Regions from separate parts of the Solibacillus sp. FSL H8-0523 genome, predicted to be linked through region 3. Evidence: predicted binding sites of a transcription regulator. Region 3 holds the regulator's gene; each other region holds the start of a gene.
What was found. The regulator LexA, encoded in region 3, represses DNA repair genes until DNA is damaged. The targets are predictions, from matches to a motif close to CGAACATATGTTCG.

Region 1: a site for LexA is predicted at 4,107-4,120, ahead of parE (DNA topoisomerase IV subunit B). Genes of this name have one in related genera too.
Region 2: a site for LexA is predicted at 2,852-2,865, ahead of recA (recombinase RecA). Genes of this name have one in related genera too.

What each region holds. Positions count from the first base shown of each region.
Region 1 is NZ_CP150291.1:2,182,689-2,189,241, forward strand. Features, by position in the region: gene parC (DNA topoisomerase IV subunit A) at 1-2,112, opposite strand, end outside; gene parE (DNA topoisomerase IV subunit B) at 2,109-4,085, opposite strand; gene plsY (glycerol-3-phosphate 1-O-acyltransferase PlsY) at 4,473-5,075, shown strand; gene NSQ62_RS10860 (hypothetical protein) at 5,331-5,621, shown strand; gene NSQ62_RS10865 (YitT family protein) at 5,723-6,349, shown strand; gene NSQ62_RS10870 (ABC transporter ATP-binding protein) at 6,475-6,553, shown strand, end outside.
Region 2 is NZ_CP150291.1:983,942-990,494, reverse strand. Features, by position in the region: gene rny (ribonuclease Y) at 1-1,381, opposite strand, end outside; gene recA (recombinase RecA) at 1,693-2,772, opposite strand; gene NSQ62_RS04625 (competence/damage-inducible protein A) at 2,938-4,194, opposite strand; gene pgsA (CDP-diacylglycerol--glycerol-3-phosphate 3-phosphatidyltransferase) at 4,556-5,134, opposite strand; gene NSQ62_RS04615 (helix-turn-helix domain-containing protein) at 5,183-6,076, opposite strand; gene NSQ62_RS04610 (DUF3388 domain-containing protein) at 6,139-6,553, opposite strand, start outside.
Region 3 is NZ_CP150291.1:2,802,663-2,809,215, reverse strand. Features, by position in the region: gene glnA (type I glutamate--ammonia ligase) at 1-651, shown strand, start outside; gene NSQ62_RS13970 (VOC family protein) at 1,112-1,570, shown strand; gene NSQ62_RS13965 (DNA alkylation repair protein) at 2,150-2,857, shown strand; gene NSQ62_RS13960 (5'-3'-deoxyribonucleotidase) at 2,929-3,471, shown strand; gene NSQ62_RS13955 (gamma-glutamyl-gamma-aminobutyrate hydrolase family protein) at 3,675-4,391, shown strand; gene NSQ62_RS13950 (gamma-glutamyl-gamma-aminobutyrate hydrolase family protein) at 4,388-5,086, shown strand; gene lexA (transcriptional repressor LexA) at 5,131-5,754, opposite strand; gene NSQ62_RS13940 (LysM peptidoglycan-binding domain-containing protein) at 5,914-6,264, shown strand; gene NSQ62_RS13935 (recombinase family protein) at 6,251-6,553, shown strand, end outside.

The sequences.
Region 1 (6,553 bases), 620 kb from region 3:
AGGGTTTAATAGAACAACGCCTGCTAGCTCTTCGCCCTCTTTTACAAGCATCCCTTTCACACCGGCCGTTTTCACACCCGTTACAGGTAGATCATTCATCGGGAAGCGGATTGTGTAGCTTGTGTTCGTAGAAAGTAAGACTTCTTCGGTTTCTTTCACTAGACATACGTATATTAACTCGTCTTCAGGTTTTAAATTCATTGTCTTAATTGGCTTCGAATAACGCGTTACAACGTAATCTGCTAGCGCGGAACGCTTAATGAGGCCATTCTTCGTTGCAGTAAAGACAAACACATCTGGTTGTTCAAATGTATCAATGCCAATTACCTCAATGATTTCTTCGTTTTGATCAAGCGGCACAATACTTGAAATGTGCTGGCCTAAATCTTTCCAGCGAATATCTGGCAGTTCGTGAACCGGTTGATAAATGTAATTGCCCCGGTTTGTAAAGAGCAGCATGTGATGTTGCGTATTCGAATGTGCTTCGTATAACAGATAGTCCGATTCTTTCATCGCAAAATCCTTACCATTTGAAGCATTATGCGAACGAAGACTTGTACGTTTTACGTAGCCATCTTTCGTAACCGTCACAACAACCTCTTCACTTGGTACTAACACATCACGCGTTACTTTGATTTCCTCGATTTCGGCCTCAATTGTCGACATACGTGGTAGTGCAAAGCGTTTTTTAATGTCTGCTAGCTCGGTTTTAATAACACGAATCAATTTCTTTTCATCCTCTAAAATCGCCGTGAATTTCACAACTTCCTTGTTTAATTCATCTTGCTCTTCTTGAAGCTGCGTAATATCCGTATTCGTTAAACGATATAATTGTAAGCTCACAATCGCTTCCGCCTGTACTTCGGTAAATGCGAATTTCTCGATAATGTTGTCTTTTGCGTTGCGTTTATCTGTAGAAGCACGAATCGTTTCAATCACTTGATCTAAAACAGATAAAGCCTTCATTAAGCCTTCAACAATATGCAAGCGGTCTTCGGCACGCTTTAAATCAAATTTCGTACGACGACGCACGATTTCCTTTTGGTGATCGATATATGCATCGAGCATTAAAGGTAATGTCATCATCATTGGGCGACGATTATGAATCGCAATCATATTAAAGTTATACGACACTTGTAAATCCGTTGATTTTAATAAGAAATTTAGAATCCCTTGTGCTTGGATATCTTTTTTCAGCTCAATGACAATACGTAAGCCGTCACGATCTGATTCATCACGAATTTCTGAAATGCCGTCTAAACGACGATCGTTAACTCTTAGCTCGTCCATTTTACGAATCATATTTGCCTTATTCACTTCAAATGGAATTTCACTAATGACGATTTGTTCTTTGTTACCTTTTAACTGCTCGATTTCAGTACGTGAGCGCACGATAATTTTGCCTTTACCTGTTTCATACGCTTTTTTAATGCCATCAATACCTTGAATAATCCCACCTGTTGGGAAGTCAGGTCCTTTAATGACGGTCATTAATTCATCGACCGTGCAGTTTTTATTGTCTAAGCGCATTAATACTGCTTCCAGTGCTTCTTGTAGGTTATGCGGTGGAATATCCGTCGCATAACCAGCTGAAATCCCTGTTGCCCCGTTGACAAGTAAGTTCGGGAAACGCGATGGTAATACCGTTGGCTCCATGTCCTGATCATCAAAGTTCGGCACAAATTCAACCGTATTCTTATTTAAATCACGTAAAAGCTCACCTGCGATTGCAGATAAACGTGCCTCTGTATAACGCATCGCAGCAGGTGGGTCCCCGTCAACTGAACCGTTGTTCCCATGCATTTCAATTAGCATGTGACGGCTTTTCCAGTCCTGACTCATACGCACCATTGCTTCATACACCGATGTATCTCCGTGTGGATGGTAGTTACCAATTACGTTCCCGACTGTTTTCGCCGATTTACGGAATGGTTTCTCGTTTGTGTTGCCTTCGGTGAACATCGCAAATAAAATACGACGTTGTACCGGCTTTAGACCATCACGCGTATCTGGTAATGCACGGTCTTGAATAATATATTTTGAATAGCGACCAAAACGGTCACCCATTACTTCTTCTAGTGGTAAATCTTGAAATTTCTCTACAAAGCTCACTCTTCGTTAACCTCCTCATGCTGGATGAATTCATTTTCTAAAATGCTCGCATCCTCTTCCATGCCGAAGTTGACATTCTCTTCAATCCATTTACGGCGCGGTTCTACTTTATCTCCCATAAGTGTTGTCACACGGCGATCTGCGCGTGCACCGTCCTCAATTTTTACACGAATTAATGTACGTGTTTCCGGATTCATCGTTGTATCCCATAATTGGTCGGCGTTCATTTCACCAAGACCTTTATAGCGCTGCAACATGTAGCCTTTACCGATTTTTTTGATTGCGCCAGCTAATTCGTTTTCAGTCCAAGCATACTCAAGCACTTGCTTTTTACCTGCACCCTTTGACACTTTGTAAAGTGGTGGTAAGGCAATATACACTTTCCCCGCCTCGATTAATGGTTTCATATAACGATAAAAGAACGTTAACAGCAGTACCTGGATATGCGCACCATCTGTATCCGCATCGGTCATAATGACTACTTTGTCATAAGCCGCATCTTCTACAGAGAAATCTGCACCAACTCCAGCACCAATCGTATGAATAATGGTTGAAATTTCTTCGTTTTTCATAATGTCATGAAGCTTGGCTTTTTCAGTATTAATAACTTTCCCACGCAGTGGTAAAATCGCTTGGAACGTACGGTCACGCCCTTGTTTAGCTGAACCACCGGCAGAGTCACCCTCTACTAAATACAGCTCATTTTTAGCCGCATTTTTAGATTGTGCAGGTGTTAATTTACCTGATAATAATGTACTCGATTTTTTCTTTTTACCGTTACGTGCATCATCACGGGCTTTACGCGCAGCTTCACGCACCTGCTGGGCACGAATCGCTTTACGAACAAGTGAACCTGATAACTCTGCGTTTTCTTCAAGTACATACATCAGCTTTTCAGAAACGACTGTATCGACTGCAGAACGCGCTTCCGATGTACCAAGCTTGCCCTTTGTTTGCCCTTCAAATTGTAATAAATTTTCCGGAATACGTACGGATACTATTGCTGTTAAGCCTTCGCGAATGTCCGTACCATCTAGGTTTTTATCTTTTTCCTTTAGTAAACCGATTTTGCGTGCATATTCGTTAAACACACGTGTCATGGCAGCTTTCGCACCCGTTTCATGGGTACCACCGTCACGCGTACGTACGTTATTTACGAACGACAAAATCGTTTCAGAATAACCATCGTTAAACTGGAACGCAAACTCAACTTCCATTTCTTGCATTTCACCCTCAACATATTTAACCGGGTGCAATACATCTTTATCTTCGTTTAAGTACGAGACAAACGCCTCGATACCGCTTTCATAAAAGAATACTTCCTGCTTTCCTTCACCGCGTTCATCAATGAGCTCAATTTTTAAGCCCTTTAATAAAAACGCCGATTCTCGTAAACGTTCCGCAAGTGTATCGTAATTATATTTTGTTACAGAGAAAATCGTTGGATCCGGTAAGTAATGAACTAATGTCCCGTTTTCCTTCGTTTTTCCGATAATGTCAAGTGACGTCGCAGGCTTTCCACCGTTTTCAAAACGTTGCTTATACACTTGTCCTTCACGATAAATCGTTACTTCTAAAAACGTAGATAGCGCATTTACAACCGATGAACCAACACCGTGTAAACCACCACTTGTTTTATAGCCACCTTGACCGAACTTACCACCGGCATGTAGCACGGTGAAAATTACTTCAGGCGTTGGCTTCCCCATTTTATGCATTCCTGTAGGCATACCTCGACCGTAATCGCGTACGCTAATGCTGTTATCTTCATGAATTTTCACGATGATATGATTCCCAAATCCAGCAAGTGCTTCATCCACCGCATTATCGACAATTTCATACACTAAGTGGTGAAGACCTCGGCTATCAGTTGAACCAATATACATCCCTGGTCTTTTTCGTACGGCTTCTAAACCTTCTAATACTTGAATGGCATCTTCATTATAAGAAATACCAGTTTGGTTTTTTACCAAATGCAATCCCCTCCACAAATACAAACAAACGTTCTATTTCAACTTAATCGTAACGCCAAAAATACTACATGTCAATGTTCGACGTACACGTTTAAGCTTTGCAATGACTAATTGTATCATCAAAAATGTCCCTTTAAAAGCATATCCTCTAATACTTTTTCAGTAAATGTAACTTTTTTCCTTTAAATCTCATTTCATTCGGTCAATTGGCATACGCTAATAAAAAGTATTGTGTTCGTTTTCAAAGTGTTTTATTATCGATTACGCATGTTCGATTTGAATGCATTTTACAATACCTCTTTTCTTCTAACAGAAAACGGTGTAAAATAATCATTACATACTATTAGTACCAACTAATAATTCTGAATTTCGAAAGGAGCACAACAATTGATCAATGCTTTAATTATTATTTGTGCTTATTTAATCGGCTCGATTCCATCTGCTTTATGGATCGGCAAAATTTTTCACAAAACGGACATTCGCCAGCATGGTAGTGGCAACTTAGGAACGACAAACACATTTCGCGTATTAGGGAAAAAACCTGGTATTGCGGTACTTTTAATTGATATTTTTAAAGGGACAGCAGCAGTACTATTACCGTTATTACCAGTGTTCGGTGACAGTACTGTGCATCCACTAATTTTAGGGATTATTGCAGCAGTAGGTCACATGTTACCGATTTTCGCTAATTTCCGTGGTGGGAAAGCGGTAGCAACAAGTGCGGGGATTCTATTAGGATATAACTTACCGTTATTTTTAGTGTTATTAGCAGTATTCGTTGTTTCATTAAAACTAACAAAAATGGTCAGCTTAACATCCATGATTGCGGCAGCTACTGCACTTGTTTATGTAATTATTTACTGGATTGTTACAGGAGAATTCGCATTATTTATTTTAGTCGTATTCTTAGCGGGCTTTATTTTTTATCGCCACCGCGAGAACATTTCTCGTATTAAAAATGGTACTGAACCAAAAATTAAAGGTTTTTAAAAAGTATGCTGAAAGCGAAAAAACTTTCAGCATACTTTTTTTACGGCTATAATAAGAAAAGCGCTAAAGCGCCCTTTTAGCTGCGACAAGCACTGGAAGAAGGCTCATAGCGTGCTTGCCACGCGTAGAGAATTCTGAAGTGCCTCGAGCAGCTGGCGCTTTAGCCTAGACACTGTGACAATGTAAAATTTTATATTTTCTTATATAATCAGATTAGCAACAATTTTTGACATAATGAATTTTGAGGTGATTGGTATGGAAATTAAATTATCACAGCAAGCAATCGAGTGGTTCAAAGAAGAAATGGAAGCCGAATCAGGCGATTACATTCGTTTTTACGCCCGCTACGGAGGCTCTTCCCCATTTCATGAAGGCTTTTCACTTGGGATGAATCGGGAGCAGCCGCATGAAGTAGGCATTGAAACCGTCTCCCAGGACATTCACTTTTATATTGAAAAAGCCGATGAATGGTTTTTTAATGACCATCATTTAATCGTCGATATCGATACAAGCAATGATGAACTAATTTATAGCTACGAGAAATAGTTTAAATTTTTTAAATATATTGTAATTCCTAATTTGGCCCTTTCCATCGTTATAATAGAAAAAGTTGAATTTATACGAACGATGAGGGATTACAATTGAACGTGAAACAAGGATTTTATTGGCGCTGCGTATTTTTTATTACCGGCATAATTATTTTATCACTCGGTCTGGCATTAACAATTAAAGGACAAGTTTTAGGTGTTGGCTCATGGGACGTGCTGCACTTAGGGTTGCAAATGAATTTCGGCTTAACTGTTGGAACCTGGTCAATTATTTTAGGCCTAATCATTTTAGCGATTGATGGCATTTTTTCAAAGCGTTTGCCTAAAATCGGGACGTATTTAGATATGTTTTTAACAGGGATTTTTGTGGATATCTTTTTATACGTACTACCCGATTTACACAATATCACCGAGCAATCATTAGCATTTGTTGTCGGTGTCATCTTACTCGGCTTTGGATGCGGGATGTATATGGTCGCGAACTTAGGCGTTGGTCCTCGTGACACACTTATGTTACTGCTCGTACACCGCTTAGGCTGGAGCGTCAATCGCGCACGTACCACGATGGAAGTATCCGTAGCGGTCATCGGCTTTGTTTTAGGTGGTCCAGTGGGCTTAGGTACGGTGTTTATGGCTTTTGGTTTAGGTCCTGTCGTACAATGGGCACTGAAATTAAACGAAAAGCTCTTTTTCCGCGCTTCTGGTACGGAAAGTGCCGTTATATAAAATTACGAGAAAGCAGACAAATACGTTTGCTTTCTTTTTTATTTATACTTATTTTTATGGTAATATTTGCAAATCACTTTCACTTCCATCTAAAAACAGGCATAGTTAGTATTGGGGGTGCGAAGATGATACATATTGAAAATATTAAATTATACCGCAACGAAAAACTGATTTTAGACAATTTAAACTGGCACGTCGAAAAAA
Region 2 (6,553 bases), 1.8 Mb from region 3:
TCGCAAATGATTTTTCAACACCATCATAGCTTTCTGAAATTTCTTCCAGCTTTTCAAGGCGACGAATGTAGTTTTCAAGTGTTTCACTACGTGCACCCGGGCGAGCGGCTGATAGAGCATCGGCTGCTGCAACAAGTACTGCAATGACAGAAGTTGCTTCTGTATCACCATGGTGAGACGCAATCGAGTTAATAACAACTGGATGTTCTTTATACTTCGTCGCTAATTCCACACCAATTTCAACGTGGCTACCTTCTACTTCGTGGTCAATCGCTTTACCGATATCATGCAGTAAGCCTGCACGACGCGCTAACGTGACATCTTCTCCTAATTCAGCTGCAAGTAAACCAGCTAAATGAGCAACTTCCACTGAGTGCTTCAATACGTTTTGACCATAACTTGTACGGTACTTCATGCGACCTAAAATTTTCATTAAATCAGGGTGTAGGTTATGAACGCCTACTTCAAATGTTGTTTGCTCACCTGTTTCGCGAATTTGTTCATCCACTTCACGGCGAGATTTTTCAACCATTTCTTCAATTCGTGCTGGGTGGATACGGCCATCTTGTACTAATTTTTCAAGTGCAAGACGTGCAGTTTCACGACGAATTGGATCGAAACCAGATAAAATAACGGCTTCCGGCGTATCATCGATAATTAAGTCAATTCCCGTAAGTGTTTCAAGTGTACGGATGTTACGACCTTCACGACCGATGATGCGACCTTTCATCTCATCATTTGGTAGGTTTACAACGGACACTGTTGTTTCAGCAACATGGTCTGCTGCAAAGCGTTGTAATGCAAGCGATAAAATCTCGCGTGCCTTTTTGTCTGACTCTTCTTTCGCGCGTGTTTCTGATTCCTTCGTCATGACAGCGATATCTGTAGTTAGTTCATTTTCAACTTCCTTCAGAATAATCTCTTTCGCTTCTTCACGAGTAAGAGCAGCAATACGCTCAAGCTCTGTTTTTTGACTTGCGACTAATTGTTCTACTTTGCTTTCCATCTGTTCAATCTGCTGTTGTCTGTTTGCTAGAGCCTCTTCCTTACGCTCTAGACCTGTCTCTCTCTTGTTCAGAGCATCATCTTTGCGGTCCAGATTTTCTTCTCTTTGCAATAAACGATTTTCTTGTTTCTGAAGCTCATTACGGCGTTCACGAATGTCGTTTTCCGCTTCAGTTCGAAATTTGTGAGTTTCATCTTTTGCTTCAAGTAGCGCTTCTTTTTTCAATGCATCTGCTTCACGTTTCGCTTCATCCACGATTTGCGCAGCAACATGCTTTGCACCAGTCACTTTTGATTCATTCACGTTTTTCATGTAGAAATAGATAACAGCGACACCGACAGCGAATCCTAGCAAAGCAGGGATAATCATATCCATCTTATCGTTCCCTCCTAAGCTTATAACTATATGTCTGATGTTCTTCTAGTCGGCCTAATATGTTTCGTTTCAAACATACTGCCTATTTCATTTCAAAATTTAGAAATTATACATTTTTAATTGTATAGTTCCCTTTTGGGTATGTCAAGAATAGCCATGTTCCCAAGACTTTTTATATCTTAATACCCGTGTTTTTTGGGAACGCAGATTCATTCCATACTAATCTTATTTTATGAATAGCACAAACATTCTAACATCAATATGTAAAAAAAGACATGCCTTGGCAGTTTGCATGGCATGTCCCCTTCATTTTACTTTTTATCTTTATCTACTAATAAATCTAATTCTAATTCGCCGTCTTCTTCTTCAGCTGCATCATGTGCACCGATTGTATAGCCAATGTCGCCACCGATACCAAAGTTTTGTCGGATTTTTTCAGCAATTTCTTCACGAACTGCTGGGTTTTCTTTTAAGTAAGCTTTAACATTCTCACGACCCTGACCGATTCGTTCGTTGTTATACGAATACCAAGAACCACTCTTTTGAATAATTTCTAATTCAGCACCAATATCAACGATTTCCCCTTCTTTAGAAATCCCCTGGCCATACATAATATCAACTTCTGCTGTACGGAATGGTGGTGCTACTTTATTTTTTACAACTTTAATTTTTGTTTTGTTACCAACAATTTCTGTGCCTTGCTTAATCGCTTCACCGCGACGTACTTCTAAACGAATCGATGAATAGAATTTTAACGCACGACCACCAGTCGTTGTTTCAGGATTACCGAACATAACACCGATTTTTTCACGGATTTGGTTGATGAAGATCGCAAGTGTATTTGATTTGTTAATAACACCTGATAATTTACGTAATGCTTGAGACATTAAACGCGCTTGAAGACCCATATGTGAGTCACCCATTTCGCCTTCAATCTCTGCTTTTGGTACTAACGCTGCTACTGAGTCAATAACGATAATATCAATCGCACCTGAACGTACTAATGCTTCCGCGATTTCAAGCGCTTGTTCACCCGTATCTGGCTGTGCTAATAATAGTTCGTCAATATTAACGCCTAGTTTTTGCGCGTATACTGGGTCTAATGCGTGCTCAGCATCGATAAACGCTGCTGTACCACCATTTCTTTGAATTTCTGCAATGGCATGTAATGTAACTGTTGTTTTACCAGAAGACTCTGGACCATAGACTTCTACAATACGTCCACGTGGATAACCGCCCACACCTAATGCTGCATCAAGTGCGATTGACCCTGATGATGTTGTATCGATTTTGCGGTCTGAATTTTCACCCAACTTCATGACAGAACCTTTACCGAATTGTTTTTCAATTTGTTTTAACGCCATGTCTAATGCTGCTTTACGATCGCTCAAACTATTTCCTCCTTAAGAAAAAGCTTTATTTGTTATGTCTCTATTATACTTGCTAATGAGATAACATTCAAGAAAAAAGCGAACATATTTTCGCTTTTTATTTAAAACTCTCTTTTTGACCTATTTTAAACGATGAAATTTCCAATTTGCTTATCATTTGTTATTCTACAATTTTTTATACCCTAATTTCGAAAGCTCACGCATTAAATAACTAAATGTAAACTTTACCGCGCGTAAACGATTCGTATTACGTGCCCCTGATAATTGTAAGCGGTACGTTAACGGCAGATTGTCACCAATGCTAATACCAACCCATACTGTTCCTGCAGGCTGGCCGTCATGACTTCCCGGGCCGGCAACACCCGTTAATCCTACCCCGATATCTGTCCCAAACTTTTCGCGCACCTTCGAAGCCATCTCTGCTGCACATTCACTACTAACAACACCGTATTGGTCGATTACATGCGCAGAGATTCCTAACTGCTCGGTCTTCGCCTGCTCCGTGTATGTGACAACACCACCTACTAAAACTGAAGATACACCTGAGATTTCAGCAAGCTCCGATTGAAATAGCCCAGCTGTTAAACTTTCAGCAGCCGCAATCGTCAACTTATTTTCAAGCAACATATCGACAAGCTTCGAGGCAAGCGAATCGTCGTTCACCCCGTAGTGATATTCACCAACAATCGCTAGAATTTCACGTTTTTTCTCTTCGATTAAAATGTAGGCCTCTTGCTCCGTAGCCGCTTTTGCGGTAATTCGTAGCGTTACCTCACCATCCGCTGCGAGTGGGGCTACAGTTGGATTCGTTTGCTCATCTAAAATATGCTGTACACGTACTTCTAGCTCCGCCTCACCAATTCCATAAAAACGCAGAACATGTGACACAATGACGCCACCATCATGCAAGAGCGCTGCAAGTTTTGGCTTTGCTTCAAATTGGAACATTGGTTCAAGCTCTTTTGGCGGGCCTGGCAGTAGCATATAAAAACGATTTGCTTCTTTTAACAACATCCCCGGTGCCATCCCGTGATGATTCGTTAACACGTCACAGCCATCTAATACAAGTGCCTGCTTACGGTTATTCTCCGTCATTACACGGTTTCGCTTATTAAAAAACTGTTCAATCGCATGAAGCGCTACATCCTCCATAACAAGCTCACGCCCTAAATGCTTCGCGATCGTTTCTTTTGTTAAATCATCCTTTGTCGGTCCTAAGCCACCTGAAAAAATAATCAAATCCGCGCGCTGTTCTGCAATTTTTATCGCCTCTACTAAACGCGCCTGATTATCTCCTACCACCGTATGGTAATACACATTAATGCCGAGCTCTGATAATTGTCCTGAAATAAACTTGGCATTGGTGTTCGTGATTTGTCCTAATAGTAACTCTGAACCTACTGCGATAATTTCTGCATTCATTAAATATCCTCCTTTTAATTGGTTCAACACTTTAAATAGGGAATGACAATATTTAAAATAACATGTTGAGTTATTATTAGAATCCGTTTTGCTACGCTACGGGGCATGCTTTCCTGGGGGCGTGGCTCCAACTAAATGTGAAGTGCCTCTTACGGCGGCACTTCACATTGGATTTTCCGCGCACGCTATTCCCCAAGGAGTCCGCCCACTTCGCTTCGCGTCACTCTATTTCGATATTAAGTGCTAGCAGCAAAATTTTGCACTCAAATGTAAGACACTATTCGAAATCATTTTCTACTTATATTCGTAAAACTTTATTCGAAAAAAACTCGCACTACGAATAGTACGAGTTTTAAGCTAATTATTTTGACTCTAATAACACACGACGGTTGATATAGAAATAATCCCATCCAGACCATAACGTAAAGAATAATGCCACATATAGCATAATGACATCAAACGGAATACCGATTAATGTAAAAATCGTATTGTGTAAAATTAATGCTGAAATTGCCACAATTTGTGCCCATGTTTTAATTTTACCTAATTGATTCGCTGCAACGACTTCACCTTGACCAGCTAAAATTAAACGTAAGCCGGTTACTGCAAACTCACGAGAAATAATGACAATGACAATCCATGCCGGTGCTAGACCGATTTCTACTAACAAAATAAAAGCTGCTGATACAAGTAACTTATCTGCAAGTGGGTCTAAAAACTTCCCTAAATTCGTTACTAAATTGTATTTACGTGCGTAAAAGCCGTCCACCCAATCTGTAGCAGAAGCGATAATAAAAATAAGTGCCCCAACAAAATAGTTCACTTGCATTTCGGCGCCAAATAGCGTCATATTTCCCCAACCAAAATCAAACATCATTACAATGACAAACACCGGGATCAGTAAAATTCGTGACACTGTAATCTTATTTGGAATATTCATTTCTAAACACCTTTCATTTGAAAGAAAAGAGCCATCTGTATTAGATGACTACTCTCCTTGTTGTTCTTCTTTAACTAATTTTAAAATAATGTTTTGTGTTGTACGATCTTGTGTGTATGGTACTTCTACATCATTTACATATACTTTAGCCACTTTTGAATTTCCTAAACGGATTCGTGCGTAACCATTTTCAGTAGAATCGTGCTCTACAATATCACCAGCGTTGTAAGACTTCGCTTCTACTTGCTCTTGGCGCTGTTCATTACGAATACCTACCCATGTTAAACCAGACAATTCTACACGTACATTTAGTGTTTCTGTACCTGTTACTTCATAAGTTGTATTTTCGCCTTCTGCAACACCTGGGCTAATGACTTGAACAACTTCTGGCTCTGTTGGTACAGGCTCTACTGGTTCTTCGTCTTCCTCCGCATCATCTTCTTCTGTTACGACAGGCTTCGGTTGTGTTGAATTTGGATTTTGCTCATACTCAATCGGTTTGTTATTTTCTTCTACGACATCTGGTACACTTTTTGCTTTTTGCATATAGAGTGTCGTAATCACGATTAAAATAACAATCGCAAATAATGCAACGATTAACTTTGGCATAGCCTCCATCATTTTGCTATTCGATGCAGCCGTCATTTTACGGCGACTTGGGCTCTTTGTAAATGATTGTGCTACCTCTTCTTTTTGTACCATTGGAATATCACTACGATAATCCGTTATAATTTGTTCCGCATCTAATCCTACCGCTTCTGCATACTGTTTAATAAATGCACGCACGTAAAAAGAACCTGGCATAATCGAATAGTTTCCTTCTTCAATTCCGATTAAATAGCGTTTTTGAATTTTTGTAATCTCTTGTAAATCTTCTAAGCTGTATCCCTTCGCTAATCTCGCTTCTTTTAAGCGAGCTCCTAGTTCTGTCAAAAAAAACACCTACTTTTAATATATTCATATATTTACTTTAACAAATATCGTCGTTAAAATTATCAATTTCACTAAAAATTAAATCCTCCGAAGCCACCAAAATCATTCGTATTTGAAAACATATCGTTTTTTTGAATGATCTCATATGTAATTTCTTCATCGGGATGGTTACGCAACTCAATAATATAATCAAAATCCTCTAATTTATAGGATGAATGCTGTACAAAAAGATCTGGATGTTCGATTACTTTAATCGTTGGCATCCCCATAATTTCGCGTACTAATTGCTGATGACGCTCATCATTGGAACGGCGTGTTACCGCACCATCTAAAATAAAAATATTGTTTCCACTAAATTCATCACCCATTAGCGAGCTACGAACAGTTTGTTTAATCATTGTAGATGAAATAAATAGCCAGCGTTTATTTGCACATACACTTGCCGCTACAATGGATTCGGTTTTTCCTACACGGGGCATTCCACGT
Region 3 (6,553 bases):
GCAACGTTCATGCCAAAACCATTATTCGGTGAAGCTGGATCGGGTATGCACTTTAACGTGTCATTATTCAAAGGCAAAGAAAATGCATTCTACGATGAGTCAACAGAACTTGGTTTATCTGAAACAGCGATGCAATTCATGGCGGGTGTGTTAAAGCACGTTCAAGGCTTTACAGCGATTACAAACCCAACTGTCAACTCATATAAACGTTTAGTACCGGGTTATGAAGCGCCATGTTACGTAGCATGGTCTGCACAAAACCGTTCTCCACTAATCCGTATCCCATCTTCACGCGGTGTATCAACACGTGTAGAAGTACGTTCGGTGGATCCATCTGCAAACCCTTACTTAGCAATGGCTGTTATTTTAGAGGCTGGTTTAGAAGGTATTCGTAAAGCGATGACACCACCTCCAGCAATTAACCGCAACATCTATGTAATGAGCGAAGAAGAGCGCCAAGCAAATGGTATCGACAACTTACCAGCTGCATTAGACGACGCCCTTGCGTTACTTGCAAAAGATGAAGTTGTTCAATCTGCATTAGGTGGTCACATCTATGCAAACTTTAAAGAAGCAAAAGAAATCGAGTTCGACATGTACCGTTCAACAGTACACCAATGGGAACGCGATCAATACTTAAAAATGTATTAATAGATGAAGCGTTGGGGCTCTATGCTCCAACGCTTTTTTCTTTTTTCTTGCCCACAAGCCATTTTTGGTTTGCCCACAAATTGCCCACAAACTTTTTATTGCCCCAATTTCTCCATGTATTTTTCGAAACTATCCATACTTTTTTCTGCAACTTTATTCGAAATATGTGCATAAGTATTCAACGTTGTTACAGGGGAGCTATGGCCTAAACGATCTGCGATAGATTTCAAATCCCAGTTCGCTTCAATAAGTATTGCAACGTGTGTATGCCTTGTTGAGTGAATGGGCAGGGGTTCATGTTTAATATATAAAGCTTTATTATGATTTAATCAAACGAGGTGAACGTTCAATCGCGCAAATGCCATCAAAGTGGCGCACCAATAATATAAGACCTTTGAATGAAGTGAATATTCCCTTATATTGGTATTATGAATGTAATATTCATGATAGAGGTGTTACTATGATAAAAGGTTTATATGAAGCGCATTTACCAGTCAGTAACCTAGAAAACTCAATTTCATTTTATCGGAATTTGGGATTAGAAATGGCCTATAAGCAGGATAAATTAGCTTTTTTCTGGATTGTAAAAGGAGAAAGTTGGCTTGGGTTATGGGAAAGCGATAAAGTTGAGCTACCTTATCATCCTTCTATACGGCATATCGCATTTCGAGTTGAACAGGAAGATATCATCTCGTCTAAGAAGTGGTTGAATGATAAAGGAATAGCTATTCGCACTTCATTTGGCTTTGATGAACATCATCAACCTCTTGTATTACCTAATAATCCTCATGCACATGCCGCAATATACTTTGATGATCCAGATGGTAACTCAATTGAATTGATTACTCCCATTCGATTAGATTTCCAGGAAGATTTTAAAATGATGACATTAGAAGATTGGTTGAAAAGAGAAGAATAATAACAGAAAATCGCTAACATTGGAAATTATATTAAAGCTGTTAATTTTGAATTATGGATTACAAGGGCGTTTAAGTAATGTTGGCAGTACTCCTTACCCTTGAGAAAAGTCACGAGATATACGGTTTTTTTAATTGAAGTCTAAGGGGAATTAAACATTATGTATGCATAAATAAAACCTTACAAAATTAATTTGCAGAGGTCTTATCTTTATTTAATATGGGAACGCAATCAATACTTAAAAATGTATTAATAGATGAAGAGGAAACTGGGATATCATTCTCAGATTCTTCTTTTTACTATATAAAACACAAAAAAGCAGCACCTCAAAAGAGATGCTGCGGTAGAATTCTTTGTTCCTGAAGAACTCTAATGGGTTTGGCACCCAATCATTCTGACGTAAAGTCTTTATATCAGTATGATTCGATGTCAAATGCTCTTGCTCGTTTACTACTTTCTTAATATAACATACAAAATGTGCAAAAGAGGAAAGACTAATTATTCTGTGTATAATTTCTTATCAATTAGAAATTTGTTAAACTATAAAGAGCGAATGCGAAAGAGAAGGGACGTATGCAAATTGGAATTTGAGACAGTCATGCAAGAGCTTGAGGCTTTGGGTAAAGAGCGTACGAAAAAAATCTACATGTCAAACGGTGCAATAGAGCCAGTGTTTGGCGTGACAACGGGATCAATGAAGCCATTAAAAAAAGAAATTAAAATCAATCAGCAATTAGCTGAACAACTATATGCAACAGGCAATTATGATGCGATGTATTTTGCTGGCGTCATTGCCGACCCAAAGGCGATGACAGAAGCCGACTATGACCGCTGGATTGACGGGGCTTACTTTTATATGCTTTCCGATTATGTGGTGGCGGTCACATTAGCTGAATCAGATATCGCGCAGCAGGTGAGCGATAAATGGATTACAAGTGGCGAGGAGCTAAAAATGTCAGCCGGGTGGAGCTGTTATTGCTGGTTACTTGGCAATCGTAAAGACGAAGAGTTTGATTCGAAAAAAATTCAAGCGATGCTAGAGCAGGTGAAAGTAGAAATCCATAACGCGCCACCACGTACTCAAGCGTCAATGAATAATTTTGTAATGACGGTAGGGGTGTCCTATAAACCGTTACATGACGAAGCATTAAGAATTGCCCATGAAATTGGACCAGTTGAAATGCAACGAGAAGGTAAGGTACCTGGAGTTTTGCATGCAGCACTCGACATTGAAAAGCAAATTGAAAAGGGGCGCATCGGCTTTAAGCGTAAATATGTACGTTGCTAGAGCAAAAGCTTGTTTTTTATACAGTGCATTGTATAAACTGAAATAAGGAAATCATTAGGGAGGCAACATACATGAAACCAAGTATTGCGATTGATATGGACCAAGTGTTAGCGGATTTTTACTCTAAAATGTGCATCACATATAACGAAAATTTTGGAACAAATTTCACACAAGAGGAATTTTTACTAACTACACAGCGTGATTTACCACGTGAGGATGCAAAGAAGTTATTTGCTCTCCTAAATGAACCGGAGTATTTCCGCGATTTAGCAGTCTTAGATCCAGATTGCATTGAGGTTATTAAAGAATTACAAGAACATTTTGATATTTATATCGCGACAGCGGCAATGGATGTACCAGGTTCATTTAATGCAAAGTACGACTGGTTAATGGAGCATCTTCCATTTTTAAAAACGCAAAATATTGTATTTTGTGGCAATAAGGCCGTTATACATACGGATTATTTAATCGACGATAGCCCACGTCAATTGGCGTCGTTTAAAGGAACTGGTATTTTATATTCAATGCCTTACAATGCTGCAGAAGAAGGTTATAAACGCGTGCATAACTGGAAAGAGATCAAGGCGTACTTTGTCGAACAACTACAAAAATAAGTTCTAGGATGAATCCGGTTGTATGGATTCATCTTTTTAGTGGATAGGAAAGTATAACTTTTTCAAGGAAATCCACATAAGAAAAGACATAATTTCGCGCTATTTGGCGCGAAATGTGTTTTTCTAATTTTAAGTCGTGTCATCTCCTGTTATAATTTGAATAGTTTGAATAATTATCATTTTCTGTAAAGGGAGATAGAGAGATGAAACCGGTAATTGGCTTAACGATGTATGACATTGATAAAAAATTAGATATCAACAATGCCTATTTAGATTCAATTGAAATTGCAGGTGGGATTCCGATCTGTTTACCTAATGCGACGGAAGAAAACGTGGATGCTTTATTAGACCGAGTGGACGGTATCGTTTTAATTGGTGGCGAGGATATTGATCCAGAGCTATTTGGCGAGGAGCCACATCCAAATATCGGTCGTGTTGTACGTAAGCGTGACGACAGTGACTTATTGTTGATGAAGCGTGCATTTGAGCGTGATCTACCAATCTTAGGTGTGTGCCGCGGGATGCAAATTATGAATGTCTTTTTTGGGGGTACAATACTGCAAGATATCCCGTCGCAAGTTGAAGGGGCAATTGGTCATAAGCAAGCGTCAAAGCGTGGTGCACTCGCACATAGTGTAGAAGTATTAACACCAAAAATGAAGGTGATTTTTGAAGATGAGGTGTTTCGTGTTAACACGTTCCATCATCAATCAGTAGGGGAGCTCGGTGAAGGGCTTATCTTATCTGCTGTAGCAAAAGATGGGGTCATTGAAGCGATGGAACATGAGGATCATCCATATTGTATTTCCGTACAATGGCACCCAGAAGAACTTGCGCCAATAGGCAATATTCATGCGCAGCGCCTATTTTCAAGCTTTGTAGAGGCATGCCAAACGTCATTAGTAGGAGGAAAACCATGAAACCACTTATTGGTTTAACAATGCACCCAGTTGAAGGCAAAATGGAAATTAATAATACGTATATTAATGTGATTAAACGCGCGGGTGGGATTCCTCTTTGCATTCCGTATTTAGATGAAGAAACGGTAGATTCTGTAATAGATAGTTTGAATGGTGTGTTATTAATTGGGGGCTATGATGTCAACCCACTTATCTATGGCCAAGAGCCACATCCAAAGCTTGGTATGGTCATTGATGAGCGTGATCAAAGCGAGATCTTAATGGCGAAAAAAGCATTTGAACGCAAGATGCCACTACTCGGGATCTGTCGCGGGGAACAAGTAATGAATGTAGCTTTTGGCGGTACATTATATCAAGATATTGATACACAAGTAGAGCATGTGTTGAAGCATACACAGGCTTCAATGCGTCATGAATTAACGCATACAGTCGAACTGTTCCCATCAAAATTACAGCAAATTATTGGCCAAGATTCGATTTTAACGAACTCTTTCCATCATCAAGCGGTTGATGCCATTGCGCCAGGATTTTTATTGAATGCACGTGCAAAAGACGGTGTAGTAGAAGGGATCGAACATCCCGAGCATCCATATTGTATCGGTGTTCAGTGGCATCCGGAAGGGTTACAAAATGATATACCGTCTGATAAATTATTTAAAAGCTTTATAGAAGCAGCGATTCACTATAAAAGCTAAAAAAAATCCACTATCATAATTTGCTGATAGTGGATTTTTATGGATTAGTGAACGTTTCGATATAAACCTACTACTTTACCTAAAATTGATACTTGATTTACAAGAATAGGATCCATTGAGCTGTTCTCAGGTTGTAGACGGAAATGTGTTTTTTCTTTATAGAAACGTTTTACCGTTGCTTCGTCTTCCTCTGTCATCGCGACAACAATTTCTCCGTTATCTGCAGTAGATGTTTTCTTCACGATTACATAGTCACCATCTAAAATGCCAGCTTCAATCATCGATTCACCCATAATTTCAAGCATGAATAATTCATCTTCTGCTGCACCGTACTTATCTGGTAAAGGGAAGTATTCTTGAATATCCTCAATTGCTGAAATCGGTAAACCTGCTGTGACTTTCCCGATTAATGGCACATGAATGACACTTGATTTAGAGACAATTAAATCGTCCTGATCTAATACTTCGATTGCGCGTGGTTTGGTAGGGTCGCGACGAATAAGCCCTTTACTTTCTAAACGAGCTAAATGCCCGTGGACAGTTGAACTAGAAGCTAAACCTACAGCCTCACCGATTTCACGCACTGAAGGGGGATAGCCTTTTGAACGAACTTCCTCTTTTATAAAAGCTAGAATTGCTTGTTGCCTTTTAGAAATTTTTTGTGTCAACGAACTCACCTCTTTATATTGCTATTTTCTTAGATACAGTATAGCAGTATGCGAACAGAAATGCAAACATAGGTTCGAGAAAACAGTTGACAAAAACATATGTTCGTATTATTATGAGAACAAACATTCCGAACATACATTCTTAAAGGGGTTTATACGATGAAAAAATTTAAATTAAACAGCTTCACATCAACGTTATTCGCATTTTCTGCATTACTGTTCGTATTTTTACTGTTAGATGATGAAAAAATTGAAACATACGAACACGTAATGATTGAACAAGGTGATACTTTATGGTCGTTAGCTGAAACATATCGTGGTAAAATGGCTAAGCACGATTGGATCAACTTTGTAAAAAAAGAAAATGGCTTACGCGATGAAAAAGTTGTCTTTGGACAAATTTTAGTCGTACCGGTAGAGAAGGAATCTTACTATATTGCCAATCTAAATCAAGTTGAATCATCGGAAGACAAGACAGTTAAGGTAGCGAGAAATAATGAATCAAACTAAAGCAGTACTCTATTGCCGTGTTAGTACAGAAAAAGACACGCAAGAAACCTCTCTTGTTCGTCAAGAGGAGGAATTAAAACGCTATGCGAAATCGTTAGGTTATTCAGAGCTTAGCGTCTATAAGGATCAGCATAGTGGCTATGAGGTAGACCGTGATGGCTTACTTGATATGCTTGATTTTATGAAAGAAGAAAATATAAAGGCCATATTCGTACAAGATGAAACACGTTTAGGACGTGGCAATGCACGAATGGCGGTTCTGCATTTGATTCAAAAATACGAAGCAACC